3 regions of the Agrobacterium sp. DSM 25558 genome follow, and region 2 is predicted to be linked to each of the others. Evidence: predicted binding sites of a transcription regulator. Region 2 holds the regulator's gene; each other region holds the start of a gene.

Region 1 (11,411 bases), on a different contig from region 2:
GGCTCTTGGTTGATAATTGCCTGGTGTGCTTGTCGGTGCCGTGCTCATCCACAAGGCGTTCAAAGACGGCCCATGGAATACGCTTCAAAAGATCATGAAAGACGCTATTGTTATGACGCACGGTGTTGCCCCCTCTTTCGTGTCCAAGATCGTCGCCAAACGCTTGAATACGAATAGAATCAACACCGTGCGCCGTGTCTACAAATTTAAACCGGACAGCAGTGGGACAAGCCCGAGGATGACGAATCTGGGCCTATTCGGCAGCCTTACTCAAAGCTCATAAAAATCCGCGACCACCTTCCACGCATCCTCAGCCGTTTCGCAGAAATGCAGCAGCTCCATATCATCTGGCGCAATCGTGCCAAAATCGGCCAGCCCTTCGAAATTGATGATGGAGCGCCAGAAGGCTTCCCCGAACAGAATGAGTGGGATGGGTGCCATGCGTTTGGTCTGGATGAGGGTGAGCGTTTCAAACAGCTCATCCATGGTGCCGAAGCCGCCGGGGAACACCACGACCGCCTTGGCACGCATCAGGAAATGCATCTTGCGGATGGCGAAATAGTGGAAGTTGAAGCTGAGTTCTGGCGTCACATGCGGGTTGGGTGCCTGCTCGTGCGGCAGCAGAATGTTGAGACCGATTGACGGCGCTCCGGCTTCCGATGCACCGCGATTGCCCGCCTCCATCACGCCCGGCCCGCCACCCGTCATCACGACATATTCGCGGTGGTCATGCTTTTCGGATTCGCCCGCGCATAGCTTCGCGAATTTGCGGGCTTCGTCGTAATAGACCGAGGCGGCCTCCAGATTCTTTCTCTGCGTTTCGTTGCGCGCCGCCCAGGCTTCGCCGCCCGGTTCGGGAATGCGCGCGCCGCCAAACAGCACCACGGTGGATTTGATACCGCGCTCGGTCAGGATCATTTCCGGCTTCATCAGTTCCAGCTGCAGCCGAATGGGGCGCAACTCTTCCCGGCACAGAAAATCGGTATCGGCATAGGCCAGACGATAGGATGGCGAGGCCGATTGCGGGGTTTTGGGCAAGCCTTCTGCCTGCTGCTTGTCATCGGAGCTGGATTTCAAAGGGTCCCAGACGCCGTCCTTGCGCCGCAACTTGCCATTTTTCAGTTTTGCCATGTCCATGCCTTTCGTCAGCCTGCGCCAAATCACATTGACGCCCTTGAAACACTCGCTTAGAGCAATTGACCATGTCCGGCCAGCGGTGCGGATATTTCCCTTTATGTGACGATAGTCAGCGAAGTTTAAGGAATTCTCATGAGCATCTCGGATCTTGGCTCCCTTGAAACAATCATCGAAACCGCATTCGATAATCGCGATGGCGTCAACATATCGACCACGGGCGAAGTTCGCGATGCGGTCGAAACTGCGCTGAACCTGCTTGATGGCGGCCAAGTTCGCGTTGCTGAAAAGCAGGCCGATGGCAACTGGACCGTAAACCAGTGGCTGAAAAAGGCCGTGCTGCTTTCCTTCCGTCTCAACGATATGGAGATCGTCACCGGCGGCCCGGGCGAATCCACCTGGTGGGACAAAGTGCCTTCCAAGTTCGAGAACTGGGGTGAAAACCAGTTCCGCGCCGCAGGTTTTCGCGCGGTACCGAATGCGGTCGTGCGCCGCTCTGCTTATGTGGCCAAGAACGTCGTTCTGATGCCGTCCTTCGTCAATCTCGGCGCTTACGTCGATGAAGGCACCATGGTCGATACATGGGCGACCGTTGGTTCCTGCGCGCAGATCGGCAAGAATGTCCACCTGTCCGGCGGCGTCGGCATCGGTGGCGTGCTTGAGCCGCTTCAGGCCGGCCCGACCATCATCGAAGACAATTGCTTCATCGGAGCGCGTTCGGAAGTCGTTGAGGGCTGCATCATCCGGGAAGGTGCCGTTCTCGGCATGGGCGTCTTCATCGGCAAATCCACCAAGATCGTGGATCGCGCCACAGGCTCGATCACCTATGGCGAAGTGCCGCCTTACTCCGTGGTCGTTGCTGGCACCATGCCGGGCAAGCCTTTCCCGAATGGCGATATGGGTCCGAGCCTCTATTGCGCGGTCATCGTCAAGACCGTCGATGAGAAGACCCGCTCCAAGACCGGCATCAACGAGTTGCTGCGCGATTGATAGAAGTAGACTGACCCATGCACGCCACCGATCCCGTCGCCAATCTTGCCGCCCTCATCCGTTGCCCGTCGGTGACGCCAGCAGAAGGTGGAGCGCTGACGCTGCTCGATACGCTGCTGACCCCGATCGGCTTTGCGGTGGACCGTGTCATGGCGACGGAAGAGGGAACCCCTGACGTCGAAAACCTCTATGCCCGCCTCGGCGACCACGGCCCGCATCTGATGTTTGCGGGCCATACGGATGTCGTGCCTGTGGGTGACGAGGCAGCATGGAGCCATCCACCGTTTGCGGCTGAAATCGCAGGCGGTGAGATGTTCGGGCGCGGTGCCGTCGATATGAAGGGCGGCATTGCCTGTTTTGTTGCGGCCATCGCCCGCCATATCGAAAAACATGGAAAGCCCGAGGGCTCAGTATCCTTTCTCATCACGGGCGATGAAGAGGGCCCGTCCATCAACGGCACCTCCAAGCTTCTGGAATGGGCCGCCGCCAAGGGCGAGACATGGGATGCCTGCGTGGTGGGCGAACCCACCAACCCGGATCAGTTGGGCGACATGATCAAGATCGGTCGTCGCGGCTCGCTGTCGGGCCGCATCGTGGTTCATGGCGTGCAAGGCCACGCCGCCTATCCGCATCTGGCCGACAATCCCCTTCGTGGCATGTTGCAACTGACCCAGGCGCTGATGGACCCGCCCTTCGACAACGGCACGGATAATTTCCAGCCATCCAACCTCGAAATCACGACCATCGACACAGGCAACGCGGCCACCAACGTCATCCCGTCCAAGGCGACTGCCAGCTTCAACATCCGTTTCAACGACACGTGGACGGCAGAGACGCTGCGCGCCGAAATCATCCGCCGTCTGGATGAGGCCGCCGCCGACGGCGCGCTGCGCCCTGATCGCTCGCCGGTCACATACGACATCATCTGGGCCGACCGCCCCGCCCATGTTTTCCTGACACGCAACAATGCGCTGATTTCATCGCTGTCGGGTGCGGTGGCAGAGGTCACAGGCAACGAGCCAAAGCTATCGACCACCGGCGGCACGTCGGATGCCCGTTTCATCAAGGATTATTGCCCGGTGGTAGAATTCGGCCTCGTCGGCCAGACCATGCACATGGTGGATGAGCGTGTGGCCGTCGCGGATCTCGAAACATTGACCCGCATCTACGAAGTTTTCATCGAACGCTGGTTTGACCATGCCGTCGCGTAGAGAACTCGCCCTTTACATGCGTGGCCTGTGGCTACTGTTTCTGGGTGATCCTGCCGGGGGGCGTTTGCTGGATTTGACGGATCGCGGCATGACGCGCTCGTTTTATGCGGCTCTGTGGTGCCTGCCCTCCATGGCTTTGTCCTGGTACTGGTGGCATGAGGCCTATCTGTCCGTTTTGCCGAAGGGAGTCGGCACCGGTGGCATCTTCTTTTTCCGGCTCGCTATGGTCGAGGCCATTTGCTGGATGGTACCGTTGGTCCTCATCGGCATTTTACTGGTGGCCTTGGGCTCCAAAGGAAAATTTCCAGCCATTGTAGTCGTGGCAAACTGGCTCTCCGTGCCGTTTTCCTATGGCTACGCCACACTCATCCTGATTGCGCTGCTGTTTCCGGCCTTGCAGGGGCTGGTCGCAATTCTGTGGTTTGCGCTGTTGCTGACGCTGGTGTTCACTTTCGCCCGTATCCTGAAGTTCTTTATCCGCGAACAGCCGTTGCTCGTCACGGCACTCGTCATGACGCTCCTGGTTCCCGGTATGATCTTGTCAGAAATTCTGCAACGCTTCTTAGGCGTTTATCCGAGCTGAAGACTGGGGCGTGAATCTTTTCATTATAGGCGGTGGCGGGTTTGGCTTACCCCCCTCTGTCTGCCGGACATCTCCCCCACAAGGAGGGAGATCGGCAAGCGGCACTCAAATCCCCCATCCGCAACGCTTGAGATAGTCGAGCGGGAGCCACGAGTCGATCTCCCCACCTGAGGGGGAGATGTCCGGCAGTACAGAGGGGGGTAAGCCAAACCCGCCACCGCCTGTTTTCGCCTAGCTTTTGCAAAAATCAGCGTTCAGGCACAACCTTGCGGATCATGGCCAGCGTGTTGCGCGAGGTGCCGCAGGCGGGGTTATGATAGATCGTCACCGTCATTGGTCATCTCCGGTCTTGGTTGCCGTGGCGGTATCACATCGGGATAATCGACCTGCATGAAATAGAGCCCGTCAGGCGGGGCCACAGGGCCGCAGGCCTTGCGGTCACGCGCCTCCAGCGCCGCCTTCACGTCTTCAACCGTGAGGCCGCCATCACCGGCCAGTTTCAGCGTGCCGGCAAAGGAGCGTATCTGATTGTGCAGAAAGCTCTGCGCCGTCGCGCGGATCTCGATTAGATCGCCCTCGCGCGTCACATCCAGCCGGTCGAGCGTTCTGACCGGGCTGTTGGCTTGGCAATGAACGGAGCGGAAGGTGGTGAAATCATGCCGGCCAACAAGCGTTTGGGCCGCGGCATGCATCGCTTCATGATCAAGGTCTTTCGATACCCACCACGCCCGCTTATGCTCCAGTGCCAGCCGCGATTTGCGGCAGATGATGCGGTAGAGGTAATGGCGGCGCAGTGCCGAGAAGCGCGCGTCGAAATCCTCGGTCACGGCTTCCACGTCCAGAACCGAGACAGTCTCTCCAGCCATGGCCAGATGCGCATTCAGCGCGTTGCGCAGCTTGTAAGGCTCCCAGGCACGGGTGAGATCGACATGCACGACCTGACCCTTGGCGTGTACGCCGGAATCGGTGCGGCCTGCGCCACGAAAGCTGACGACTTCCTTGGTCAGCGACAGCACGGCTGCTTCGAGCGCGCCTTGAACGGATGGACAATTGGTCTGCCGCTGCCAGCCAAAATAGGGGGAACCGTCATATTCGACGGTCATGCGGAAGCGTGGCATCAGCCGAGCCTCGTTCCAACAGCGACGGGAGTACCGCGCAGAAAATCCTGAGCCGACATCGGCTTGCCGCCCGCCTTTTGCAGACGCACCAGTCGCACCGCGCCACTGCCACAGGCGATGGTCAAGTCACCGTCCAGAACGGAGCCCGCTTCGCCCATGCCGCTCGCCAGTTCGGTTTCCAGGACCTTCACGCGCTCGGCCTTGCCGCCGATCTGCATTTCGAACCATGCGCCGGGAAAGGGCGAGAGGCCGCGAATGTGATTATGTACATCCTGGCTGGACCAAGAAAAATTGATGCGCGTCTCGGCCTTGTCGATCTTGGCGGCATAGAGAACGCACTCGTCCGACTGCGGTGTCAGCGGCAGATCGCCGTCTTCCAGCTTCAGCATCGCCTCGCGCATCAATCGCGCGCCCGCCAGCATCAGGCTGTCATGCAATTCGCCAGCGGTCATGTTCGGACCGATGGCAACCTTTGCCGTCAGTGCAACTGGACCGGTGTCCAGCCCCTTTTCCATCTGCATCACCATCATGCCGGTCTCAGTATCGCCCGCCATGATGGCACGCTGAATGGGGGCCGCGCCGCGCCAGCGTGGCAAGAGCGAGGCATGGCCGTTGTAGCAGCCAAGGCGGGTGCCGTTCAAAATGGTTTCGGGCAGCAGCAGACCATAGGCAACGACGACGGCGACGTCTGCGTTGAAGGCCTTGAATTCCGCCCTGTCTTGTTCCGCCTTGAAATTCACAGGCGTCAGAATCGGAATGCCGAGCAGTTCGGCGGCCTGGTGCACGGGCGATTTCTGGAGATCGAGCCCGCGGCGGCCACCGGGTCGGGGCGGCTGCGTGTAGACAGCGGCGATCTTATGGCCCGCATCGACCAGCGCGCGCAGGGTGGGAACGGAAAAATCCGGCGTTCCCATAAAAATGATGCGCAGTGCCATGCTCGCCCCCTGCCCTCAAAGACCTGATATGCCGACCGTAAAGTCAGGCACATCAGACTTTTGCGCGGGCCGCCTTGGTGAATTTCTTGATGACCATATCCCGTTTCAGGCGGGAAATGTGGTCGATGAACAGAACACCGTTCAGATGGTCCATTTCATGTTGCAGGCAGGTGGCCAAAAGGCCATCGGCTTCAACCGTCTGCTGTTTGCCGTCGCGGTCGATATAGGCCACCGTCAGCGAAGCCGGACGCTCTACTTCAGCGTAGTAGTCGGGAATGGACAGACAGCCCTCCTCATACGCCGACACATCGTCCGACACGTTGAGGATTTCCGGGTTGATGAAAACGACCGGCTTGCGGTCTTCATCTTCGCGCGAGATATCGATGACCAGCATGCGGCGCGGCACGCCGATCTGGATGGCGGCAAGGCCAATGCCCGGCGCATCATACATCGTGTCCAGCATATCATCGGCCAGACGCGTAATCTCGGCATCCACCTGTTCGATGGGCTTGGATTGCTGGCGCAGCAAGGGATCAGGCAAAATAATAAGAGGTTTGATCGTCATGGCTTCCCCATAACGCATCTCATCTTTGGAGGAAACAAAAAATAAAGGCCAATATTAGCGACCGCATCCGCAACAAACGCGACTCATTTACGCCCAAGAAATGTTCTTGGTTTGATCTGACGAATCACACGAAATCTGTTAGATTTGGCTATGAACATCGATCTCAATGCGCTTGGTACGACAGCTTTCAGTCTCGGCAGCCTCCAGATATCGGTTGGCGCTCTCTTGGGCATTCTCATAGCGGGCTGTCTGATCGCTGCGGCGTTCATGTGGCGCAGACCGACGGTTCCCGATCAATCCCGCGATGAAATCACCGAACTTCTGAGAACACAATCGGAACTGCATGGTCGCATCGCTGCGATGACGGAAAGCCTCAGCGCCCGCCAGAACGAGATGAGCCAGACGCTGAACGACCGGCTGGACGGCATGTCGCAGCGCATCGGCACCACCTTGACCGAGCAGACCCGCTCGACACACGAAAATCTCAGCAAGTTGCAAGAGCGCTTGGCCGTCATCGATGCGGCGCAGGGCAATATTCAGGATCTGGCCAAGGACGTCATCGGCCTTCAGGCCATCCTCAACAACAAGCAGACGCGTGGTGCCTTTGGACAGGCGCGGATGGAAGCGCTGATTGCAGACGCCCTGCCCTCCGGTGCCTACAATTTGCAGCCTACGCTTTCCAACGGTTTCCGGCCCGATTGCACCATCAGAATGCCGAACAACGCGCCGCCCCTGGTCATCGACGCAAAGTTTCCACTCGAAGCCTGGAATGCCCTGAAGGCGGATGATGCGCCGGAGGCAAAACGCGCCGCCACCCAGCAGTTTCGTCGCGACATGGAAGTGCATATTCGCGATGTCGCGGACAAATATCTGATCTCCGGTGAAACGCAGGATACCGCCTTCATCTTCGTGCCCTCTGAATCCATCTTTGCCGATATCCACCAGCATTTCGAAAATCTGGTGCAGCGCGCGCATCGCTCGCGCGTCGTCATCGTCTCGCCATCGCTGTTGATGCTCTCGGTGCAGGTCATCCAGTCGGTGCTGAAAGACCAGCGCATGCGCGAACAGGCGCACCTCATTCAAGGCGAAGTCGCGATGCTGATGGACGATGTGCGGCGTCTGGATGAGCGGACGCGCAAATTGCAGGCGCATTTCGGGCTGGTGCAGAAAGATGTGGACATGATGTTGACCTCGTCCGACAAGGTGCTGGCGCGCGGCATCAAAATAGAAAGCCTCGATTTCGCGCCCTCGCAAAAGGAAATCGCCCATCTGGAGGCCGAACAATTGCGTCGGGTCGCGGAGGTGCGCGCCGGTCCCGCCAAGTTGAGGGTGGTTGACGACGAGTGATCCACTCGGCAAAGTCGCCGCCTGTTTCGCTTTCGTTTTCGCCCTTTATGGAATGACCCGCATGATCACAGTTTTCGGCTCCATCAACATGGACCTCGTTGCCATTTCAGACCGCCTGCCAAAGCCCGGTGAAACCGTCACCGGCAAGTCGTTTTCCACGGCGGCGGGTGGCAAGGGTGCCAACCAGGCCTTGGCTGCACGACGCGCAGGGGCTACGGTGAAGATGGCGGGTGCAATCGGCGACGATGCCTTTGCGGCACCTGCTCTTACGCTGCTTCGTGATGCGCGTGCCGATCTGTCGCTGGTCAAAACCGTCGCCGTACCGACAGGTACTGCTGTGATCCTGATTGGCGAGGGCGGTGAGAACATGATCTCGGTCATTCCCGCCGCCAATGGCGAGGTATCAGAAACCGATGCTGAGCGCGCAGTGTCCGAGATGGCTGCTGGCGATATTTTGATGTTGCAGTTCGAGGTGCCAGCCGAAGCAATCGAGGCGGCGCTGAAGGCCGCCAAGGCAAAGCGGGTGACGACCATTATCAACACAGCACCGCTGACGCCGGACGCAGCACGCCTCTCGCGGCTGGCGGATATGGTCATTGCCAATGAGACCGAATTTGAATTGCTGATCGGTAAAAACAGCCTCTCCGCTGACCAGCGGGAGAAGGAGCTCGCCGCACTGCATGACGAGACCGGCCAGACCCTCATCGTCACACTCGGGGCGGAAGGCGTGATCGCCATTCGCAATGGCAAGCTCGTCAAGGCCAAGGGCCTGAAGATCGAGCCGGTTGATACGGTCGGTGCGGGTGATACGTTCTGCGGTTATCTGGCCGCAAGCCTGGATGCGGGTCTTGATTTCGAAGCAGCCCTTCGCCGCGCCGCTGTTGCAGGTTCGCTGGCGTGCACGCGTCCGGGCGCGCAGCCATCCATTCCCGTCGCATCCGAGGTGGATGCGAAAATCTGAAAATCAGGTGCGGATGAATGTGAGATAGGCGGAGCTGCGGCCCTCGCGCTTCGCCTTGTTCTCGTAACGCGTGCCCGGCCAATTATCGAATGGCGTGTTCCAATCGGCGGCTGTCTGCGCGGTCCATTCGAAACCTCCATGCCTGGCGCAATGCTGAAGCGTCCAGTTGATGTAGGTGTCGATATCGGATGCGAAGCAGAATTTGGCTCCGGGCTTCAGCACCCGGTGGAACCGCGCCAGATTGACATCGGACACAAAGCGACGCTTCCAGTGCTTCTTTTTCGGCCATGGGTCGGGATAGAGCAGATCAATATGGTCGATGCAGGCATCCGGCAGCCAATCCAGCAATTGCGTCGCATCGTCGTCATAGAGACGGATGTTCATCAACTCGCGCTCACGCACGCTGCCCAGCAGCTTTGCCATGGAGTTGACGAAAGGCTCGACGCCGATGAAGCCGGTGGCTGGATTTTCGGAGGCGCGGTGGATGAGATGTTCGCCACCGCCAAAGCCGATTTCGAGGCGGATGGTTTTCACATCAGCAGGAAACAGCGCCGCAAGATTTTTCGGTGGCCGCGTCTCAAGATCGACCTTCAGCAAAGGCAGAAGGTTTTCGATCGTATCGACCTGCTGGTTGCGCAGCGGCTTGCCTTTGCGCCGACCAAAAAACGCTTCCGTTGCGCGTGAGCGCCGCTCTTCCGTCATTTCAACACTCTCAGACAAAATGGATAACCCGCACCGCGCCTGTTCAACTGCGCTGTGCGGGTTTCAAACTTTTCAGACCGTATCTCTCAATCGGTAACGATTGACAAGCCTTATGCGGCTTTCAATGCATCCTTGAGCGGCTTGACCAGATCCAGCTTCTCCCAGGAGAAGGAGCCGTCACGGCCAGCCTTGCGACCGAAATGGCCGTAGGACGACGTCTTGGCATAGATCGGCTTGTTGAGGTCCAGATGACGACGAATGCCCGATGGCGAGAGGTCGATGACCTTGCGGATCGCGGCTTCGACTTCATCTTCGCTCAACGTACCGGTCTGGTGGAAATCGACATAAACAGACAATGGCTGCGCAACGCCGATGGCGTAGGACAGCTGGATCGTGCAGCGTTCTGCCAGTCCTGCGGCCACCACGTTCTTGGCGATGTAGCGGGCAGCATATGCTGCGGAACGGTCGACTTTCGTCGTGTCCTTGCCGGAGAATGCGCCGCCGCCGTGCGGAGCTGCACCGCCGTAAGTGTCTACGATGATCTTGCGGCCGGTCAGGCCAGCGTCACCATCAGGACCACCGATCACGAACTTGCCGGTCGGGTTGATGTACCACTGGCAATCGTCAGCGATCTTCAATTCGCCAAGCGCTTCGCGGATGTAGGGCTCCACAACGGAGCGAACCTTCTTGGAGTCCCAGCTGGCATCGAGATGCTGCGTGGAAAGCACGATGGAGACGGCTTCGGATGCCTTGCCATCGACGTAACGCACGGTCACCTGGCTCTTGGCGTCGGGGCCGAGCTTGGCTGCTTCGCCTTCGCCGCTTTTGCGGGCGGTGGCCAGAAGCTGGAGAATGCGGTGCGAATAATAGATCGGTGCCGGCATCAGGTCCGGCGTTTCCTTGCAAGCGTAACCGAACATGATGCCCTGATCGCCAGCGCCTTCGTCGCCCTGCTTGTCGGAAGCGTTATCCACGCCCTGCGCAATGTCGGCAGACTGCGGGTGCAGCAGCACGTCGATCTTGGCCGTCTTCCAGTGGAAACCGTCCTGCTCGTAGCCGATATCACGTATGGCCTTGCGGGCAGCAGCCTTGAACTTGGCGGGGTTGATGACGGGATGGCCGCTTGCGTCCTTGAACACGGAGCCGTCCTTGTCCTTTTTCAGCAGCGTATCGGGAACACGCACTTCACCGGCGATGATCACGCGGTTTGTCGTGGCAAGCGTCTCGCAAGCGATGCGCACCGTCCAGGGATCAACCCCGGTTTTAGCGGCTTCGCGGTAGATCAAATCCACGATTTCATCGGAAATGCGGTCACAAACCTTGTCAGGGTGACCTTCAGCAACGGACTCGCTGGTGAATAGGTAATTGGCACGCATGCGGGATTCCCCTCAAAGAAACGGTCATCGTTGTTAGTCACATTGCTCGAAAAAAACAAGGACACAACGACATAAATATATCTTTATATCGGAATTCCTAAATCATCCTTACGCAATAAAAAACGGCCCCGAAGGACCGTTTCAAGTTCACCGAAACTGTTTGGCGGTTTATTCCGCATCGCCTTCGGCTGCCAGCGCCTTGACGAGATCCACGATACGACGGCGAACCTTTGGATCGTTGATCTTTACAAAAGCGCGGTTCAATTGCAGGCCTTCCGATGAGGACAGAAAGTCTACCACGTAGTTGGAGCTTGAGGCTTCAGCCATGCCGGTGGCGCTAACCGTATGGTCACCCGGAGCGTCTTCAAAGAAGAAGGATACGGGAACGTTCAGAATGCCGGAGATGTTCTGCAGGCGGCTGGCGCCAACGCGGTTCGTCCCTTTTTCGTACTTCTGAATCTGCTGGAATGTAATACCCAGGCTCTCGCC
Region 2 (11,411 bases):
AGGGAAACGCCGAGGATGGCGTTGGCACCCAGGCGGGACTTGTTTGGTGTGCCGTCAAGCTCGATCAGGGTCTGGTCGACATGAATCTGGCTCTCGGCATCGAACCCGCCCAGCGCGTCGAAGATTTCGGTGTTGACAGCTTCAACTGCCTTTTCAACGCCCTTACCGAGGTAGCGCTTGCCACCATCACGCAGTTCTACGGCTTCGTGCGCGCCTGTCGATGCGCCCGATGGAACTGCTGCACGACCGAAAGAGCCGTCTTCCAGGTAGACATCGACTTCAACAGTCGGATTGCCACGGCTGTCGAGAATTTCGCGTGCGATGATATCGGTAATGGCTGTCATGATCTCTCCCTTGGGATTGGAACAGGATTTTTCAGTTGCCTGTCTTAGAGTGCATACCGAAAACTGTGAAGCGCTTTTCGAATGATCGGCGCGATAAACAGGGCGACGGAATAGCGACTCGATGTGAATTTCTTCAGTCGCTGTAGACGACGCGCAAGAAATTACAATGACGGTGCCCGTTTCAGGCACCGCTTTTCAATAAAAGCCGATTAAGGCCAAAACCCGTCACGCAGATTTGGCGATGTCGTCAAAAGCGAGCAGCTTTTCCAGAAGCTTCGGCATGTCCTTCAGGTGAACCATGTTCGGACCATCCGATGGCGCGTTATCCGGGTCCTCATGTGTTTCCACGAAAAGACCCGCGATGCCAACGGCAACAGCAGCACGCGACAATGTTTCCACGAATTCGCGCTGACCGCCCGTCGAACCGCCCTGCCCACCCGGCTGCTGCACGGAGTGGGTAGCATCGAAAACAACCGGTGCGCCCAGAGATGCCATGATCGGCAGGGAGCGCATATCAGACACCAGCGTATTGTAACCGAAGGACGCACCGCGTTCGCACAGCAGCACATTCGGGTTACCGCTGTCGTTCAGCTTCGCCAGAACGTTCTTCATATCCCACGGCGCCAGAAACTGGCCCTTTTTGACATTGATGACGCGACCAGTCTTGGCAGCAGCCACCAGTAGATCCGTCTGACGGCTGAGAAACGCCGGAATTTGCAGAATATCAATCACCGGCGCAACGATGCCGCACTGTTCTTCCGTGTGAATGTCCGACAGAACCGGAAAGCCGAACTGCGCCTTCAACTCGGCAAAAATCTCCAATGCCTTGTCGATACCGATGCCCCGCTGGCCGGAAAGGGACGTGCGGTTGGCTTTATCGTAAGAAGACTTGTAAACCAGCCCGATACCCAGCTTGCCACACAGCTCTGACAACGTTTCCGCAATCATGAATGCGTGGTCGCGGCTTTCCATCTGGCAAGGTCCGGCGATCAGCGAAAAGCGTTCTGTATTGGAAAAGGAAACCGCTTTGGAGCCCTGCCCCGCAACGACTTTCAGATTGTTCGTTACACTCATCGTCTTTCCTTGCAATAAAGCGGGCGATTTCAATGGTGCAGACCATCGAGATATTCCCTTATCGTTTGTTGGCCACGCATTTAGCAGCAAGGCGGCCCAGAGTCACGGTATAGGTCCGCGTAAGACCATCTGGTGTTGCTGATTTACGCATCAACAGATGCTTAAATGAATTTCACCGAATTTTAAGGGATTGCAGAACACATATGGAACATATAGTGTTCGTTCTGTATTTGTTTCGCGAATCTTCGCCTCTAATTCCAAGGGTGTTCCTTCATGCTCACGCGCAAACAGCAGGAATTGCTTCTGTTCATTCATGAAAGAATGAAAGAGTCCGGCGTGCCGCCATCTTTCGATGAAATGAAAGATGCACTCGATCTTGCTTCAAAATCAGGTATCCATCGGTTGATCACCGCACTTGAGGAGCGCGGCTTCATTCGCCGGCTACCGAATCGGGCGCGCGCTTTGGAAGTCATCAAGCTTCCCGAATCCTATTCGCCACAAGCCAAGCCTCAACGCGGGTTTTCACCCAGCGTTATCGAGGGTAGCCTGGGCAAAGCAAAGGTGGCTGAACAGCCGCCCCGTCCCGCAGCGTCCAACGACAGCGCACCCAATTCTGTTAGCGTCCCAGTTATGGGCCGGATAGCTGCGGGTGTGCCGATTTCCGCAATTCAAAACAACACCCATGACGTTGTCGTTCCGATGGATATGTTGGGTTCGGGCGAGCACTACGCTCTGGAAGTCAAAGGCGATTCGATGATCGAAGCCGGGATTTTCGATGGTGATACGGTCATTATTCGCGATGGAAGCACTGCAAATCCGGGCGATATCATTGTGGCTCTGGTCGATGACGAGGAAGCAACGCTGAAGCGCTTCCGCCGAAAAGGCGCTTCCATTGCGCTGGAGGCTGCAAACCCTGCCTATGAGACGCGAATTTTCGGACCGGACAGAGTGAAAATTCAAGGCAAGCTGGTCGGTTTGATCCGCCGTTATCATTAATATGTTGCGGGCATGCGTTGTCATGCCCGCTACTCAAATTGTATTTTGATGGTCATAATATTCCCTGCCAGCCTGTCTGAAATATCAATTTAAGACCACAAAAAATCACGGCAGTTAGGCTACAAAACCTATATTCATTAGTCGGGTCACGAAATCCACTAATTGGTGTATCTCAATCTCGTTGCATCTGAGAATCACTACGTCGCTGTGTGCCTCGCGCTCGTCTTATCGAAGATCGAACGAACAGTTACCAACGTTGGCGTACCTAAATGTTGTTTTCGGGTAGGTCCGTCCGCGGCCATCAAATAGTTTGATGAGCATTATCACTCCGGCGGCCTGTATCCGGTCTATTGCGTGCCGTATTGATGGACGATAATGGGGAACATTGACATGTATGATCTTTACATAGCCAACAAGAATTACTCTTCATGGTCCCTGCGGCCATGGGTTTTGATGCGAACCTTGGAGATTTCGTTCAACGAAAAACTCGTACAGTTTGGCACGTCGAACCACGATTTCACGCGCTTCTCTCCGTCGGGAAAGGTGCCCTGCCTCGTAGAAAATGACCTGACCGTATGGGACAGCCTCGCCATCGCTGAATATCTGGCAGAGCGCCATGATGGTGTGTGGGCAAGTGATGCCAAAGCGCGGGCGTGGTCGCGCTCGGCGACTGCCGAGATGCATTCTGGTTTTCAGGCGTTGCGCAACGAACACCCAATGAGCGTCGGTTTGCGCATACGGCCATCGTCCATCAGCGAGCCCCTGCAGAGGGACATATCTCGAATAGACGCGCTCTGGCAGGACGGCTTGGCAGCTTTTGGTGGTCCGTTTCTGGCAGGGAAAAACTTCACCGCTATAGATGCGTTCTACTGCCCCGTTGCATTCCGGTTCCAGACCTACTCTACACCTCTGTCGGTGGAGGCCGAAGCCTACAAAAACCGCCTGCTTTCCCTTTCCGCCATGCAGGAATGGCAGGGTGCTGCTTTGCTGGAAACGTGGCGAGATGCGGGTCACGAGGCTGAGGCGCGGGCCGTGGGAGAATGGACAGCGGATCTGCGCGCGAAATAGCAAATGGCGGCAGCCACACGCTATGGGTCCAGCGCCAACATATTTTCGATATGCGCAGGCAACTCGGGATCGAAGTCCTCGCTGCGCCAATCATAACTGCGGTGCATGGTCCATGATCGATCCTGACCCTGCATTGCAACCTTCGCCCGTAGAACGGCGTCGCCTTTACGGCCAAGCCAGACTTCCATGGAGCCGGTACGTCGTAATGTCTCCTGACTGATCAGGATCGCACCGGACCGACAGGCGGCGAAGGGCACTCTGCGTGTCGTCACCACTAGGTCGGCAACGTCGCATGCCGTTCCCGTCAGCGCAGTGTTGGAAATAACCGCTACAGTTACGCCCTTCTGCGACTTAGCCACACACCACATATCTTTGCGGCAGGTGAATATATCCGTGGCACCGGTTGCTGCTCGCATCTCCTCGGCAGCCCGCGACTTTTCGATATCGGTCAAACCCGCCGTGCGGGCTTGAGAGCTAACCGCTTCCTCTGCATCATCACCAGCAGGTGACGTGACACGATCGAGCATTTTGGGGGCGACGTGATGCGCGGGTAAAGGCACGGCTCTTTGCCATTGCTCGTAAACGAAGCCGGAGGCGCGTTGTTTGGTGGAGGCAACCGCGTCTGCGGATGTCAGCGCGACCAGCGAACCATCCTCATAGATCAGCAGGTCCGGTTTATCGCGCCCCTGCTCGATCAGAAGCATGGCAAAGCCGGCGGCTATGAAGGGCAACCCAATCAAGGCAAGTCGTGTGCGAAGCAATGCCAGCAGCAGGAAACCCGTTGTTGAAATCGCCAGAAACCAGCCATTTTGCCGTCCAATCGTCTCGTCACCGCCCCAACTCGACACGGTCTTGGCCACTTCAATGACCATCGCCATGCCGTAGCCCATGATTTTCAGAAACGGCGCGTCGAGCCCGAATGGCATCAACAGCATGCCGATGAGCGCAAACGGCATGACGATCAGAGACATGATCGGCATCGCGGCAAGATTTGCTGCCAGCCCATAGGTGGTGATGCGATGAAAATGCTCGATGGAATAGATTGCCGTCGATATGCCACCGATCAGTGACGTGATCACGACACCGCCAATGATCGTCGCAGCCTTACTGGCTATCGATAGCCACCATGGCGGTCGGGAGATGACGAGACGCTCCCGCTCGCCGCGCCACCGGCTCCAGAACGCATATGCGGAGACGAGCGCGAGCGTTGCTGCAAACGACATCTGGAAGCTCGGCCCCATGACCTCGTGCGGCGACAGGACGATAATCACGATCGCCGAAAGCGCCACGTTGCGCAGGCTGATCGACGGCCTGTCCACCAGCACAGCAAACAGCATGATCGACATCATCAACCATGCCCGCTCTGCGGACACCGCAAATCCTGAAATGAGATAATAGGCCAGTGTCATCAAAAGCGCTGCAAAGGCAGAGATTTTCTTGACCGGCCGGCGCTGGGAGAATCCAGGAAACAGGCTGAACACGGTTCGCATTCCGATGAAGAAGATGCCAGCGGCGAGCGCCATATTCAGCCCGGAAATCGCAACGATATGCGCCAGACCGGAAACACGCAGAGCCTCCATCGTCTCATTGGAAATCGCGCGTCTCTCGTCGGTGATAATCGATGCGGCAAAGGCACCCGCATCACCACCGATGAGGTCACGAATGCGTTGAGCGATGTGGCTGCGAAGTTGGTAGAGCCAGGTATCGGCATCCTGCACGAAGCTGCTGGCACCCGCCTCATCTGCATTGGAGGGCAGTATTTTGGGTGCCCCATAAAAAAATCCCGTCGCGCCAACACCATTGAAAAATGACGCAAATGCAAAGTCGTTGAGCCCCGGCAGAGCTGGGCCGGAGGGTGGGGAAAGGCGGGCTTTTCCGCTGACCGTCTGGCCGATGAGAACTGCCTCATGTCGACTTCGGGCCACCACGGAAATTCGCTCCGGCGGCCGCGAAAGCGTCGGGTCGGACGTCGATTTCAGCGCAACGACATATCGCCACGATCCCCGCGCGTCCAGTTCGCGACGCTCGACGGTTCCGCTAATCGTCGTGGTCACCGGAGTGTCAAGCATCACGGTCCCTGCCCTGCCCGTTTCCCAATCGGCAAGCAGCATGCCGAACAAAAACAGTGCGACGGCTTTCAAACCGGCAGACATGACGCCAGGGCGATAAAACAGCGCACATGCCGCTATCGCCAAGCAGACGGTCTCCCACAGAATGAACCGTGTCGAAGGTGTCACCGACAGAGAAAACCAGAATGCGGCTCCTGCCGCGATGAGAACAGGAACGAAAAGAAAGTCCTGGCGATGAGAAACCTCTTCCTCAAGACAGCGTGCGAGCCAGCCTCTCAGTCGCAATATCTGACGACGAGGAGAATGAGAGCCGCGTCCCTCAATCGTCAGTGATCGGTTGGACGTGTGCAGGGGCAACAGAAAATCATCGAGTTCCGTCTGCGCAACGGCGCTCGTTTCCGCAAGGCGGAAATACTGCTTTTCTTCGTGTGTATTCAAGTACCGCTGCCCCCTGCCGCAGACGGTTAGTTTGCAACCCTGAAAAGCAGATTGCAACCATTTGCGCGATTAAGGAAGCATTGACCTAGAATGAAACACTCTGCCGTGGAAATGCTTCATTTCGAGATATTGACGTGCCGCAATGCACAATTTGCCTTTTGGATAGCTTGGCTTTATCGCGCGGATCATATAGCTAAATCGCTGACGCTTAAACTGGCTGATGCGTCACCCCGCATCGCCTGCATATTTCGGAGGTATGGTATGACGGAAACTAGCGCGACAGTGACACTCGGCGATAAAAAGGTCGATCTTCCTGTCCGAGAAGGCACGATCGGACCGAAGGTTGTCGATATCGGTACGCTTTACAGGAACACCGGTACCTTCACTTACGACCCGGGCTTCACGTCCACTGCCTCTTGCGAATCCAAGATCACCTATATCGATGGCGACGAAGGTGTTCTTCTGCACCGCGGCTATCCCATCGAGCAGCTTGCAGAACAGGGCGACTTCCTCGAAACCTGCTATCTGCTGCTGTACGGCGAACTGCCGACGACCGCACAGAAGAAAGACTTTGACACCCGCGTAACGCGCCATACCATGGTGCATGAACAGATGAGCCGCTTCTTCACCGGCTATCGCCGTGATGCGCACCCGATGGCCGTCATGTGCGGCACGGTCGGCGCGCTGTCTGCCTTCTATCACGACTCGACTGACATTACCGATCCGCACCAGCGCATGGTCGCTTCGCTTCGCATGATCGCGAAGATGCCGACGATTGCGGCAATGGCTTATAAGTACCACATCGGCCAGCCCTTCGTTTATCCGAAGAACGATCTGGATTACGCCTCCAACTTCCTCAACATGTGTTTCGCCGTACCTTGCGAAGACTACAAGGTCGATCCGGTACTGGCCCGCGCCATGGACCGCATCTTCATCCTGCATGCCGACCATGAGCAGAACGCCTCGACATCGACCGTTCGTCTTGCCGGCTCTTCTGGCGCCAACCCGTTTGCATGTATCGCCGCGGGCATCGCATGCCTCTGGGGCCCTGCCCACGGCGGCGCCAACGAAGCAGCGCTTAACATGCTGAACGAAATCGGTTCGGTTGATCGTATTCCTGAATACATCGCCCGCGCCAAGGACAAGAACGATCCGTTCCGCCTGATGGGCTTTGGCCACCGCGTTTACAAGAACTACGACCCGCGCGCCAAGATCATGCAGAAGACGATGTATGAAGTTCTGGAAGCCACCGGTAATGGTGACGACCCGATCATGCAGGTTGCGCTGGAACTCGAAAAGATCGCTCTGTCCGATCCATATTTCGTCGAAAAGAAGCTCTACCCCAACGTCGACTTCTACTCCGGCATCACGCTGAAGGCTCTCGGCTTCCCGACGACCATGTTCACCGTTCTGTTCGCCCTGGCCCGCACAGTCGGCTGGATCGCACAGTGGAACGAAATGATCGAAGACCCACAGCAGCGCATCGGCCGTCCACGCCAGCTGTATACGGGCGCCGCAAAGCGCGACTATACGCCGGTTTCCAAGCGTTAAGTTTGGAAGCATCGACTAAGAACCATAAAGCCGGGCCAACGCCCGGCTTTTCTATTGCTACAAAGCTCAATTCCGCAAAGCTTTCAATGCGCCGTCACGCCCAGAAACTGTTTCAGCTCGGGTGTCTTGGGTGCCGAAAAAACCTCCTCCGGTGGGCCTATCTCATGAACCTTGCCTTCGTGCATGAAGACGACGCGGGAGCAGACATCGCGCGCGAATTTCATTTCGTGGGTGACCATGACCAGCGTCATGCCTTCTGCGGCCAGTTCCCGTACCACGGCCAGAACTTCGGAAACGAGTTCCGGGTCGAGGGCAGACGTGATTTCGTCGCAGAGGAGTGCGGTGGGCTGCATGGCCAGCGCTCGGGCAATGGCCACGCGTTGCTGCTGACCACCCGACAGTTCGTCGGGATAGGCGTCGAATTTGTGGGCAAGACCGACACGCTCCAGCATTTTGCGCGCCAGCGCCTCTGCGTCCGTCCTCGGCGTTTTTTTCACCACGGTTTGGGATAGCATGACGTTTTCGCCGACGTTGAGATGCGGAAACAGATTGAACTGCTGAAAGATCATGCCGACCTTCAGCCGCAAGGCTTTCAGGTGAAGCTCATCATCGATGAACTGAGCGCCCGCCACAGAAATCGCGCCGGACGAGATGGTCTCGAGACCGTTTATGCAACGCAATAGCGTCGATTTTCCCGATCCACTCTTGCCGATGATGGCGATGACCTCGCCCGGATCGATATCCAGGTTGATGCCTTTGAGAACCTCGTTGCTGCCAAAGCTTTTGCGAACTTCAGTGATTTCGATGAGCGACATTGAGCTTCCTTTCGAGGATCTGGCTGCTTTTCGACAATGGCCAGCACAGCGCGAAATAAATGAGGGCAACGAGGCCATAAACGGTGAAAGGCTGGAACGTGGCGTTGGTGACGATCGTGCCTGCCTTGGAAAGCTCCACGAAACCGATGATCGAGGTGACCGCCGTTCCCTTGATGACCTGAACGGCGAAACCGACTGTGGGTGGAATGGCAACCCGCATGGCCTGCGGCAGGATGACGTAGCGCATCTGCTGCAAGCGCCCCATGCCGAGGCTAGCGGAGGCTTCCCATTGTCCCTTGGACACAGCCTCGACGCATCCGCGCCATATCTCGGTGAGGAATGCCGCAGCCCAAAGGATCAGCGTCAATCCGGCAGCCAGCCAGGCTGGAACATCGATACCGACCAATCCCAACCCAAAGAAGGCGATGAAAAGCTGCATGAGCAACGGCGTTCCCTGAAACAACTCCACATAATATTTGGAAAAGACCCGCAGGGATTTCTTTCTGGAAATGCGCATGAACAAAAGCAAAAGACCGACGGCTGCTCCGCCGAGGAAAGACACCAGCGAAAGAAGAACCGTCCAGCGGGCTGACAACACCAGGTTTCGCAAAATATCCCAGGTGGTGAACTCGATCATCGGGCACTCCTTCTGGGAAAGATGAAGCCGCCAACAACCAGAAGCAGCTGCCGCAACAAAATGGCGAGCGCGAGATAAATGACCGTCGATACCATGTAGGCCTCGAAGGCGCGGAATGTGCGCGACTGGATGAAATTGGCCGCAAATGTCAGATCTTCCGCGGCAATCTGCGACACGACAGAAGAGCCGAGCATGACGATGACGACCTGCGATGAGAGAGCGGGCCAGATGCGCTGGAGCGCTGGGACGAGCACGACGTGACGGAAGGTTTCGAACCGCGTCATGGCAAGGCTCGCTCCGGCCTCAAACTGACCCCTGGGCGTCGCCTGAATGCCGGCGCGAATGATTTCGCAGCTATAGGCCCCGAGATTGATGACCATGGCGATATTGGCCGCCGTCAATTCGTTCAACTGCAAGCCCAATGATGGCAGGCCGAAGAAGATGAAAAACAGCTGGATGAGAAATGGCGTGTTGCGGATCATCTCCACGTAAACAGCAATCGGCGGACGCAGCCATGTTGGCCCCAAAGCCCGCACCCATGCGCAGAAAATGCCGAGCGCGATTCCCAGAACACCACCAATAGCAATCAGCTGCAGCGTGATGAGAACGCCCTTCACGATTGCCGGATAATATTCGAGAAGCCACCCAAACTCGAAGGTGTAGTTCACGTTGGTTCCTTTCGAAAAAATACAAGGAACCGCGCCCTGCTCGAAGGCAGGGCACGACTTTTAAAAAATTGCTTTAGAGATCTTTAGGCAAATCGGTTTTCAGCCACTTCTGGGCAATGGCATTGAGACTGCCGTCGGCTTTTGCAGCAGCAAGGATCGCATCGACTTTCTCACGCAAAGCGGGTTGGTCCTTGTTGAGGCCGATATAGCAGGGAGAGTTCTTGATCAGGAATTTCAGTTCCGGCCGCTTTGGCGGGTTCTTTTCCAAAATAGCGGCCGCAACGACGTTGCCGGTCGCAACCGTTTCCACCTGCCCGGACAGGAAGGCGGAGATGGTGCCGTTATTGTCTTCATAGCGCTTGATGGTGGCATCGGCTGGCGCGATCTTCGTCAGCTCCAGATCCTCCACAGCGCCGCGTGTCACGCCGATCGTTTTGCCCGACAGGTCTTCTGCCTTCTCGATCTTCACGGCGTCAGGTGCAAAAACGCCGTTGAAGAAGGGTGCATAAGCCACCGAAAAATCGATCACCTTTTCTCGGTCGGCATTCTTGCCGAGGCTGGAAATGACCAGATCGACTTTGTTGGTCTGGAGATAAGGAACGCGGTTTGCGCTGGTGACCGGCACAAGTTCTGTTTTCACGCCCAGCTTTTCAGCAATCAGATTGGCGACATCGATGTCGTATCCACGGGGTGCCATGTCGATTCCGACGCTGCCGAATGGCGGGAAATCCTGCGGGACTGCAACACGGATCGATCCGCGCGCAGAAATATCGCTCAAGGTATCCGCCGAGGAAGGAGCGGCGAAGCTCACACTGGCGGCGAGAGCTACGGCGGCGAAAAATGTGCGTCTGTTTAACATTATGAAATCTCCTAAATGGTTGCGTGATGGGCAGGAAGAGAAAGTGAACTGCGAAGATCGGAATGGCGGCCGCGCTGGCGCGTCAGATCGAGGCCGGTCTCGACCTCGTCCAGATGCGTGGCTGCAAGGTCTGCGGCCTTGGAAAAGTCACCCGCATCCATCGCCTCGAACATGCGGCAATGTCCCTCATGAGATTGGGCAGCGTGAAAATCTGATTGGTACAGCATCGAAATAAGGATCGTGCGGGCTGTCAGGTCGCGCAGCAGATCGATAATGATTTCGTTTCCGGCAATTTCAGCAATACGAATGTGGAAATCACCCATCAGGCATGTGAGCCGTTGCCGGTCGCAAGCAGCCATCGCGTCTTTTTCTTCGCTCAGGTGATCAAGAAGAATTTGACGACCCTGTGGGGGCAACCTCGTCATGCTCCGCAACAGACCGCACTCGATGACGCGCCGCGCCTCATAGACTTTAATCGCCTCCTCGGCCGACGGCTCTATGACGAACCAGCCGCGGCGTGGACTGACCTTGACGACGCCACGGCTCCCAAGCCGCATCAGCGCCTCACGTATCTTGGTGCGCGACACGCCATAAATTTCGGCGAGCTGACTTTCGCCCAACCGGGTTCCGGGGCGTATTCGAGCGGAGAGAATGCCGGAAACGATGGCCTTCTCTATCGCAGTTTGGTCGGTGTCGGGTGCATGTCTATCTTGCATACAAGATGGAAAAGCAAACGATGTGCCAATTGATCAGCACAAAAGATTGCAGGCCGGATCATTACGACACGTTGGCAGACCAGTGATTTTTGATTATTTTTTAATCCAGGCGGATTTCGACACCGATCAAATATTATGCGCCAAGGTGCCAACGGCACCAATCTTGCTGCGATAGA
Region 3 (6,635 bases), on a different contig from region 2:
GTCACTGCGCACTCTTCGCTTTGGGACCGGCATGCAATCAGTGCATCTGCGAAATCCGCATTGTTCTTCTCAACGAAACGCAACGCCTTGACCACAATATCGTGCCCTTCAACGAAAAGTCCGCGTGTATGTAGAAGCTTCCGGATCGCGACCATAACCTGCCTTCGATCGAAGCCGTAGTTGGACCGTAGCGCCCAATCGAGTTCAATGAGCGTTATGAGGGTGACGAACACGGTGTGGCTACGCCCTATTTCCGCACCAAACCGCAGCGCGGCCTGCCGTTGCTTTGGATCATCGTCTACGAAAAGTCTCAGCACAACATTCGTGTCCAGACCAAACATGTTCATGCAGCAGCTTCCGAGCTTTCATCATCCGTATCGACAACATTATGGCCAGCGGCATTTAAAACCGCCTCATCGATCTCTTCCAATGTTGAACGGCCTCTTGGGGGTTTGCCCAACAGCCCTGCGAGATCGTTGAAATCAACGTTTTTAGGCGTCAGAACTACTTCTCCGTCGATCACCGTGTAAACGATCTGATCACCAGCACGGAGGTTCAAAGCCTCGCGCATGTCTTTTGGAAGCGTTACTTGTCCTTTGGACGAAAGCGTCAATTCCCATCCCAAAACAAAATCCTCCATCAAAATCTAATTCGTAAGAAATATTACCATTCTTCCAACAAAACACCAAATGGACTCTTACCGCGAAAGCTCCTTCAACCCCAAGCGGATCAGCTTGGCGCTGTCGCCACCCTCCCCGCCATTCTTCAGCGCGGCGGCCACGGCATTGGCAGCCTGATCGCGCGAGTAGCCGAGATTGGTGAGTGCTGAGACGGCGTCGGCCACCGGTGCGGATGCGACGCCTTCGGCCAGTTCCTGCTTGAAAACGATGGAGGCGGATGCTTCACCTGCAAAGGCGGGAGCCTTGTTGCGAAGCTCCGTGACGATACGCACCGCCACTTTTGGACCGACACCGGGGGCACGCGACACGACCACCTTGTCCTGGAGCGCGATAGCATTGGCAAGCTCTGATGGCGTCAGCGTCGACAGCACCGCCAGCGCGACCTTGGCACCAACGCCCTGAACGCTTTGCAGGAGGTTGAACCACTCACGCTCCAGCGCACTGAGAAAACCGAAAAGCCTGATTTGGTCTTCACGGACATAGGTTTCGATGAAGAGCACCACGGCTTCGCCGGCCGAGCCGAGGCGCGACAGAGTCCGTGTCGAACAATAGGCGACGTAACAAACGCCGTGCACATCAACGACCACATGGTCGTCGCCGATTTCGTCGATTGTGCCTTTGAGTTTTCCGATCATGTCGATGCCTGTCCGATGAATAAAAGATTAGCTGGCAGCCAGAACGCGCCGCATGCGCTCACTGACCCGATTGTGAGCGTGGCAAATGGCGATAGCGAGCGCGTCCGCCGCATCATTGCCCTTGAATTCAGCCTTGGGCATCAGAATTTTCAGCATCATGTGAATCTGCTGCTTGTCACCGTGACCGACACCGATGACGGCTTTTTTGACCGCGTTCGGAGCATATTCCGCAACCGGCAATCCGGCCCGTGCAGGAACCAGCATGGCGATGCCGCGCGCCTGCCCCAGCTTCAGGGTCGCAACCGCGTCCTTGTTGACGAAGGTCTGCTCAACCGCCGCCTCATGAGGTTGATGGGAATGGACGATCTCGGCAAGCCCATCATGCAACTGGCAAAGGCGGGATGCGAGATCCATGTCACCGTCAGACGTCACGGTGCCGGACGCCACGAAACGCAGGCTGTTGCCCAAGGTTTCGATGACACCCCAGCCCATTCGCCGCAGCCCGGGATCAATCCCGATAATTCGAATCGCATTTTGCATATGTCACCCTATCCTCACGGCACAAAACCTGCCAGCGATAAGTGAACAAAACGACAACATCCATAAAGTGATTTGAGAGGAGCGGCGGCGCACCGCCGCTCCTCGCATCGTCTTACATCGTGTCGAAGAAATCGACCGCACCCGTATCGAGGTGGTAATAAGCGCCGACGATCTTGATCTTGCCATCTGCCAAAGGCTTCAGCAGCAGCGGATCGCTTTCCTCTCTCAATGTGCGCACAACGCGCCGCACATTCTGCTTGACGGCGTTTTCGGTCGCGTCACCCGCCTGCCCGCGCGCTTCCAGCACAGCGGGAATGATCGGCTCGATCATATTGTCGATCTGCCCGGGGAACCGTGCGTTTTTCTCAACGACGGACATGGCAGCCTTCACCGCACCGCAACTCTCGTGGCCCATTACGACCACGAGCGGGACACCGAGGACGGCGACGGCATATTCGATCGACCCCATGGCGACGGTGTCGACCGTATTGCCGGCGTTACGAATGATGAAGAGTTCGCCCAATCCGCGCCCAAACAGAAGTTCGGGTGGCACCCGGCTGTCCGAGCAGGAAACATAGGCGCAAAAGGGTGCCTGTCCCTTGGCAAGCTCAAGCCGCCGCGCTTCGTTGCGATCAGCAAAGACAAGCTCATCGCGCAGGAATGCATCATTGCCTTCCTTGAGAAGCTTGAGCGCACCATCCGGTGTCAGCGCGGATTTACCGTCCTTGACCGGCGCGGGTGTCAAAGGCGTTGCCTGTCGCAATGATGATGACTGCGCCTGCGTGACGGCGGGAATGACAGCAGCGGCGGTTGCTGCGCCTGCGGTCAGTAATAAACGTCGAGATAGATTGCACATAATTTACACTCTCTTTCGCAAGATGCGCTGATGCGCATGGCTAAAAAAATCGAGCGTGTTCAGAGAGTTTGGATGGTTGGCCAGACTGCACCGAGCATGCTCGATGCGGTCCGACATCACCAGATGAAATAATCTGGTCAGAGGGGCCCGGTCCGCTGCACTGAATTTGGGAGGCGGCATAGGAACCGCAAGACAGTGTGCCAAAACGCCGCAGTTCAGGAACAGTTTTTTTGATCCTTGGATCAATTCGCCGCGACTACTCTGGCAAATCCTGCGGTAAAACTTACATCTTGACCAACATATGAAATCAACGCGTCAGGAGCGTCCGATGATCTCTTTTTCCATCCTCGATCTCTCCCCCATCGGTGAGGGCGAGACCGTGAGCAAGGCGCTCGAGAATTCGCGCCGGATGGCCATCAAGGCCGAAGAAAACGGTTATGAGCGCATCTGGCTTGCCGAACACCACGGTATGCCCGGCATCGCCAGCGCTGCAACCTCTCTCGTCATTGCCCATGTCGGTGCGGCAACGAAACGCATTCGCGTCGGCTCCGGCGGCATCATGCTGCCCAATCATTCGCCGCTGGTCATTGCAGAACAGTTCGGTACGCTGGCAGCGCTGTTGCCGGGTCGTGTCGATCTTGGTCTCGGACGTGCGCCAGGAACGGACGTGCGCACGGCACGAGCGTTGCGGCGTAATATGGATGCGGGGGCTGAAAGTTTCCCGCAGGATATTCTCGAGTTGCAGCAGTATCTTGGAGAGCCGATTCAGGATCAGGCCATCCTGTCGGTGCCGGGCATCAATTCCAATGTGCCGATCTGGCTGCTCGGCTCCAGCGTCTACAGCGCGCATCTGGCGGCGGCTCTTGGCTTGCCCTACTCGTTCGCATCTCATTTTGCGCCCGATATGCTGATGGACGCCATCGCCATCTACCGCGAACGCTTCCAACCTTCCGCTACATTGTCAGAACCCTATGTCATGGTTGGCGTTATGGGCGTTGGCGCGGAAACCGATGAAGAGGCGCAACATCTCTTCACCTCGGCGCAACAGCAATTGGTCAACCTGCGGAAAAACATTCGCACCCAGTTCCCCAAACCTGTCGAAAGCATGGACAGCCACTGGAGCGATATGGAACGCATGACGGTTGACCATACACTCAGATACGCCGTGGTCGGTTCTCACGCTACGGTCGAACGGAAACTGGCAGAGTTTCTGTCGGACACCGGCGCAGATGAGCTGATCGTTTCCATGCCAGTCCACGACATCGAAAAGCGCCTGCGCTCTGTCGAGGTGTTCGCAGAGGTTCGTGGCGGCTTGCGACTAGCCGCTTGATGGATGCCTGAAAACATAAAAGCCCTCGCGCATTGCTGCCGAGGGCTTTTTATCTTTGATCGGAGCGACAATCAGGCCGAAAGCTTGGCCATGATTTCTTCGGATACTTCGAAGTTGGAATAGACGCTCTGGACGTCGTCGTCGTCTTCGAGATTGTCGATGAGCTTCATCAAAGACTGCGCTTTTTCTTCATCCACCGGCACCGTGTTCTGCGGCTTCCAGATGGACTTGACGCTGTCAGCTTCGCCGAGAACAGCTTCCAACGCCTTGGACACCTCGTTCATCGCTTCGAAACCGCAGATGATGATGTGGCCGTCTTCGCTGCTTTCCACGTCGTCCGCACCAGCTTCGATCGCCGCTTCCATGACGGTGTCAGCATCGCCAACGGCGGCCTTATAGGTGATTTCGCCGACGCGATCGAAGGAGAAGGAAACCGAGCCGGTTTCACCCAACGCGCCACCAGCCTTGGTGAAGATCGAGCGAACGTTGGAGGCTGTGCGGTTGCGGTTGTCGGTCAGCGCTTCGACAATAACAGCCGTGCCGCCGGGGCCATAGCCTTCGTAACGTACGTAATCGTAGTTCTCGGCATCCGCGCCCGAAGCCTTCTTGATGGCACGGTCGATGTTGTCCTTCGGCATCGACTGGGCTTTGGCGTTTTGCACCGCTAGACGCAGCGCCGCGTTCATACTTACATCCGGCAGGCCGGATTTGGCAGCGACGGTGATTTCGCGCGCGAGCTTGGAGAACATCTTCGAACGAATCGAATCCTGTTTTCCCTTGCGATGCATGATGTTCTTGAACTGTGAATGGCCAGCCATGGCACCCCTGATCGGATCGTTTGTTTGGATTGCGGTGCTTATAAGTGCGATGGCTCTGCTGTTCAAGCCCACGCGCCCACTCTTCTCTCAACGCTTTAGGGAACAGAAATGTACTCTCTTCGTTTTGGTAGTGAGCGCTGATGCGGGCAACCTGTCCCCATCATCGTAAAAGATAACGAGAAATATGAAGGAGCCAATTTCATGGTCAGTCTGAGTGAAGCACGCGAAGCACCCGCCCGTCAGTTGTGGGACGAAATCAATTCCGTGCATGCCGGCATGCTCGGCCTGGAAGGCCTCCACAGCCACATGCAGCCAATGGCACCGCATGCGGATCCCAAGACGAACACCATCTGGTTCTTCACAAAGAAGGATGCGCATATCGTGCAGGCGCTGAAGTCAGGCGGTCGCGCGCATTTCTGCGTCGTGGGGAAGGACCATGATTACCATGCCTGCCTGTCCGGTAAGCTGGAAGTCCGCGAAGACAAGGCGAAACTCGACGAATACTGGAACTCCGTGACCGCCGCCTGGTACGAACATGGCAAAAACGACCCGCAACTGGCAATGCTTGCTCTGCATGTGGACGATGCCGATATCTGGGCTTCCACGGACAGCACGTTGAAGTTCGGCTGGGAAATTGCCAAGGCCAATCTTAGCGATGACAAAACGCCAGACATCGGCGTCCGCCAGCATCTGGCCTTTGCATAATATTCCTTGTCCCGCCAATCGCCCTTTCACATGCCTTGTGGCACGAGAATTTGCGGTTGGCGGGGAAGACTTCGCATCGAGACACGAATAACAGGATAGTTCGCATAGGCGATCTTGAACTGAGCACCGAATGTCACCAGAAATTGCTCCAGAGCGCTGGGCTGATGCATCGGCAGAATAAGTGCAGACCTCAGCCGTTTGACGATCCGGCTCATACTGTCCGCACCCATCGTCAATCCCCCATCGACCGGTACCATCAAAACATCCAGTCGGCCGATTTCCGCATATTGCGTTTCCGTCAGCTCGTAATGCAGGTGTCCAAGGTGGCCGATGCAAAGACCGGCGATTTCAAAGATGAAAATCGAATTGCCGTCTTTCTTCAACAGCCCGCCGCCGCCCCAGCGATTGCGGATATCCGACGTGACATTGCGCACGTAGACGTCCCGTACCTGCAATTTGTGGACGGCTTTGTCATCAGGCGCATCGCTCCAGCCATGCAGCACATATTTGATTGCGGGGTCCGGGTACGGCGTATAATGCGTCGAATGGGCATTGTTCATGGTGACGATGGTGGGGGTAACGGGTGGCAGGTAAACGCCGTTATAATCCGTGGCGATGGTGACCCCTTCGGGAGACGTGATCAGAAACGTCGAATGCCCGATATATTGGATTTTTACCTCTTCCTTGCCATTGGCCTGCGCCAATTGAACATTCGAAGACTGAAAACTGGCAAAAGTCGCGCCAGGCATGGTCTGCGCAATCGCCTGACACTGGCTGATCGGCGGGCGATTTACGGGAGGACGGCTTGGCGGTTGCTGGGCCAATGCGCCAGTGGCCACCAAAAGCCCTGACAATGCGAAGATGAGCATGCGAAGCATCGGCACCACTCCCATAAACGAGATGAGTGCGGGCAGGATGCGGCAAGGGTTGATGATCGTCCAGACGCAAGAGGTGGAGGCCGCTCACAATGTCGTCATTGGGGGTGGAGTGATGTTGAGGTTGGCGGGTGGGGCTTACCCCCCTCTGTCCTGCCGGACATCTCCCCCACAAGGAGGGAGATTGGCTGGACGC

What was found. The regulator LexA, encoded in region 2, represses DNA repair genes until DNA is damaged. The targets are predictions, from matches to a motif close to TGTTCNNNNTGTGTTCNG.
Region 1: a site for LexA is predicted at 6,638-6,655, ahead of DSM25558_RS04280 (DNA recombination protein RmuC). Genes of this name have one in related genera too.
Region 3: a site for LexA is predicted at 1,897-1,914, ahead of ruvC (crossover junction endodeoxyribonuclease RuvC). Genes of this name have one in related genera too.

Annotation. Positions count from the first base shown of each region.
Region 1 covers NZ_FMUD01000003.1:122,427-133,837, reverse strand. Annotated here, with positions in the region: partial or broken gene DSM25558_RS04325 (IS4 family transposase) at 1-121, opposite strand, end outside; gene DSM25558_RS04320 (LOG family protein) at 271-1,131, opposite strand; gene dapD (2,3,4,5-tetrahydropyridine-2,6-dicarboxylate N-succinyltransferase) at 1,270-2,124, shown strand; gene dapE (succinyl-diaminopimelate desuccinylase) at 2,142-3,335, shown strand; gene DSM25558_RS04305 (hypothetical protein) at 3,322-3,918, shown strand; partial or broken gene DSM25558_RS04300 (arsenate reductase (glutaredoxin)) at 4,187-4,252, opposite strand; gene truA (tRNA pseudouridine(38-40) synthase TruA) at 4,230-5,036, opposite strand; gene fmt (methionyl-tRNA formyltransferase) at 5,036-5,971, opposite strand; gene def (peptide deformylase) at 6,024-6,536, opposite strand; gene DSM25558_RS04280 (DNA recombination protein RmuC) at 6,681-7,883, shown strand; gene DSM25558_RS04275 (ribokinase) at 7,945-8,844, shown strand; gene DSM25558_RS04270 (tRNA (guanine(46)-N(7))-methyltransferase TrmB) at 8,848-9,546, opposite strand; gene metK (methionine adenosyltransferase) at 9,657-10,922, opposite strand; gene DSM25558_RS04260 (helix-turn-helix domain-containing protein) at 11,091-11,411, opposite strand, start outside.
Region 2 covers NZ_FMUD01000001.1:209,817-221,227, forward strand. Annotated here, with positions in the region: gene eno (phosphopyruvate hydratase) at 1-344, opposite strand, end outside; gene kdsA (3-deoxy-8-phosphooctulonate synthase) at 570-1,418, opposite strand; gene lexA (transcriptional repressor LexA) at 1,692-2,414, shown strand; gene DSM25558_RS01110 (glutathione S-transferase family protein) at 2,805-3,482, shown strand; gene DSM25558_RS01115 (ComEC/Rec2 family competence protein) at 3,503-5,989, opposite strand; gene gltA (citrate synthase) at 6,251-7,540, shown strand; gene DSM25558_RS01125 (amino acid ABC transporter ATP-binding protein) at 7,624-8,355, opposite strand; gene DSM25558_RS01130 (amino acid ABC transporter permease) at 8,333-8,992, opposite strand; gene DSM25558_RS01135 (amino acid ABC transporter permease) at 8,989-9,660, opposite strand; gene DSM25558_RS01140 (transporter substrate-binding domain-containing protein) at 9,734-10,519, opposite strand; gene DSM25558_RS01145 (GntR family transcriptional regulator) at 10,531-11,235, opposite strand; gene lpxB (lipid-A-disaccharide synthase) at 11,362-11,411, opposite strand, start outside.
Region 3 covers NZ_FMUD01000008.1:184,741-191,375, forward strand. Annotated here, with positions in the region: gene DSM25558_RS09750 (PIN domain-containing protein) at 1-347, opposite strand, end outside; gene DSM25558_RS09755 (AbrB/MazE/SpoVT family DNA-binding domain-containing protein) at 344-640, opposite strand; gene ruvA (Holliday junction branch migration protein RuvA) at 698-1,315, opposite strand; gene ruvC (crossover junction endodeoxyribonuclease RuvC) at 1,343-1,855, opposite strand; gene DSM25558_RS09770 (carbonic anhydrase) at 1,968-2,711, opposite strand; gene DSM25558_RS09775 (LLM class flavin-dependent oxidoreductase) at 3,040-4,041, shown strand; gene DSM25558_RS09780 (YebC/PmpR family DNA-binding transcriptional regulator) at 4,113-4,859, opposite strand; gene DSM25558_RS09785 (pyridoxamine 5'-phosphate oxidase family protein) at 5,061-5,564, shown strand; gene DSM25558_RS09790 (MBL fold metallo-hydrolase) at 5,591-6,442, opposite strand.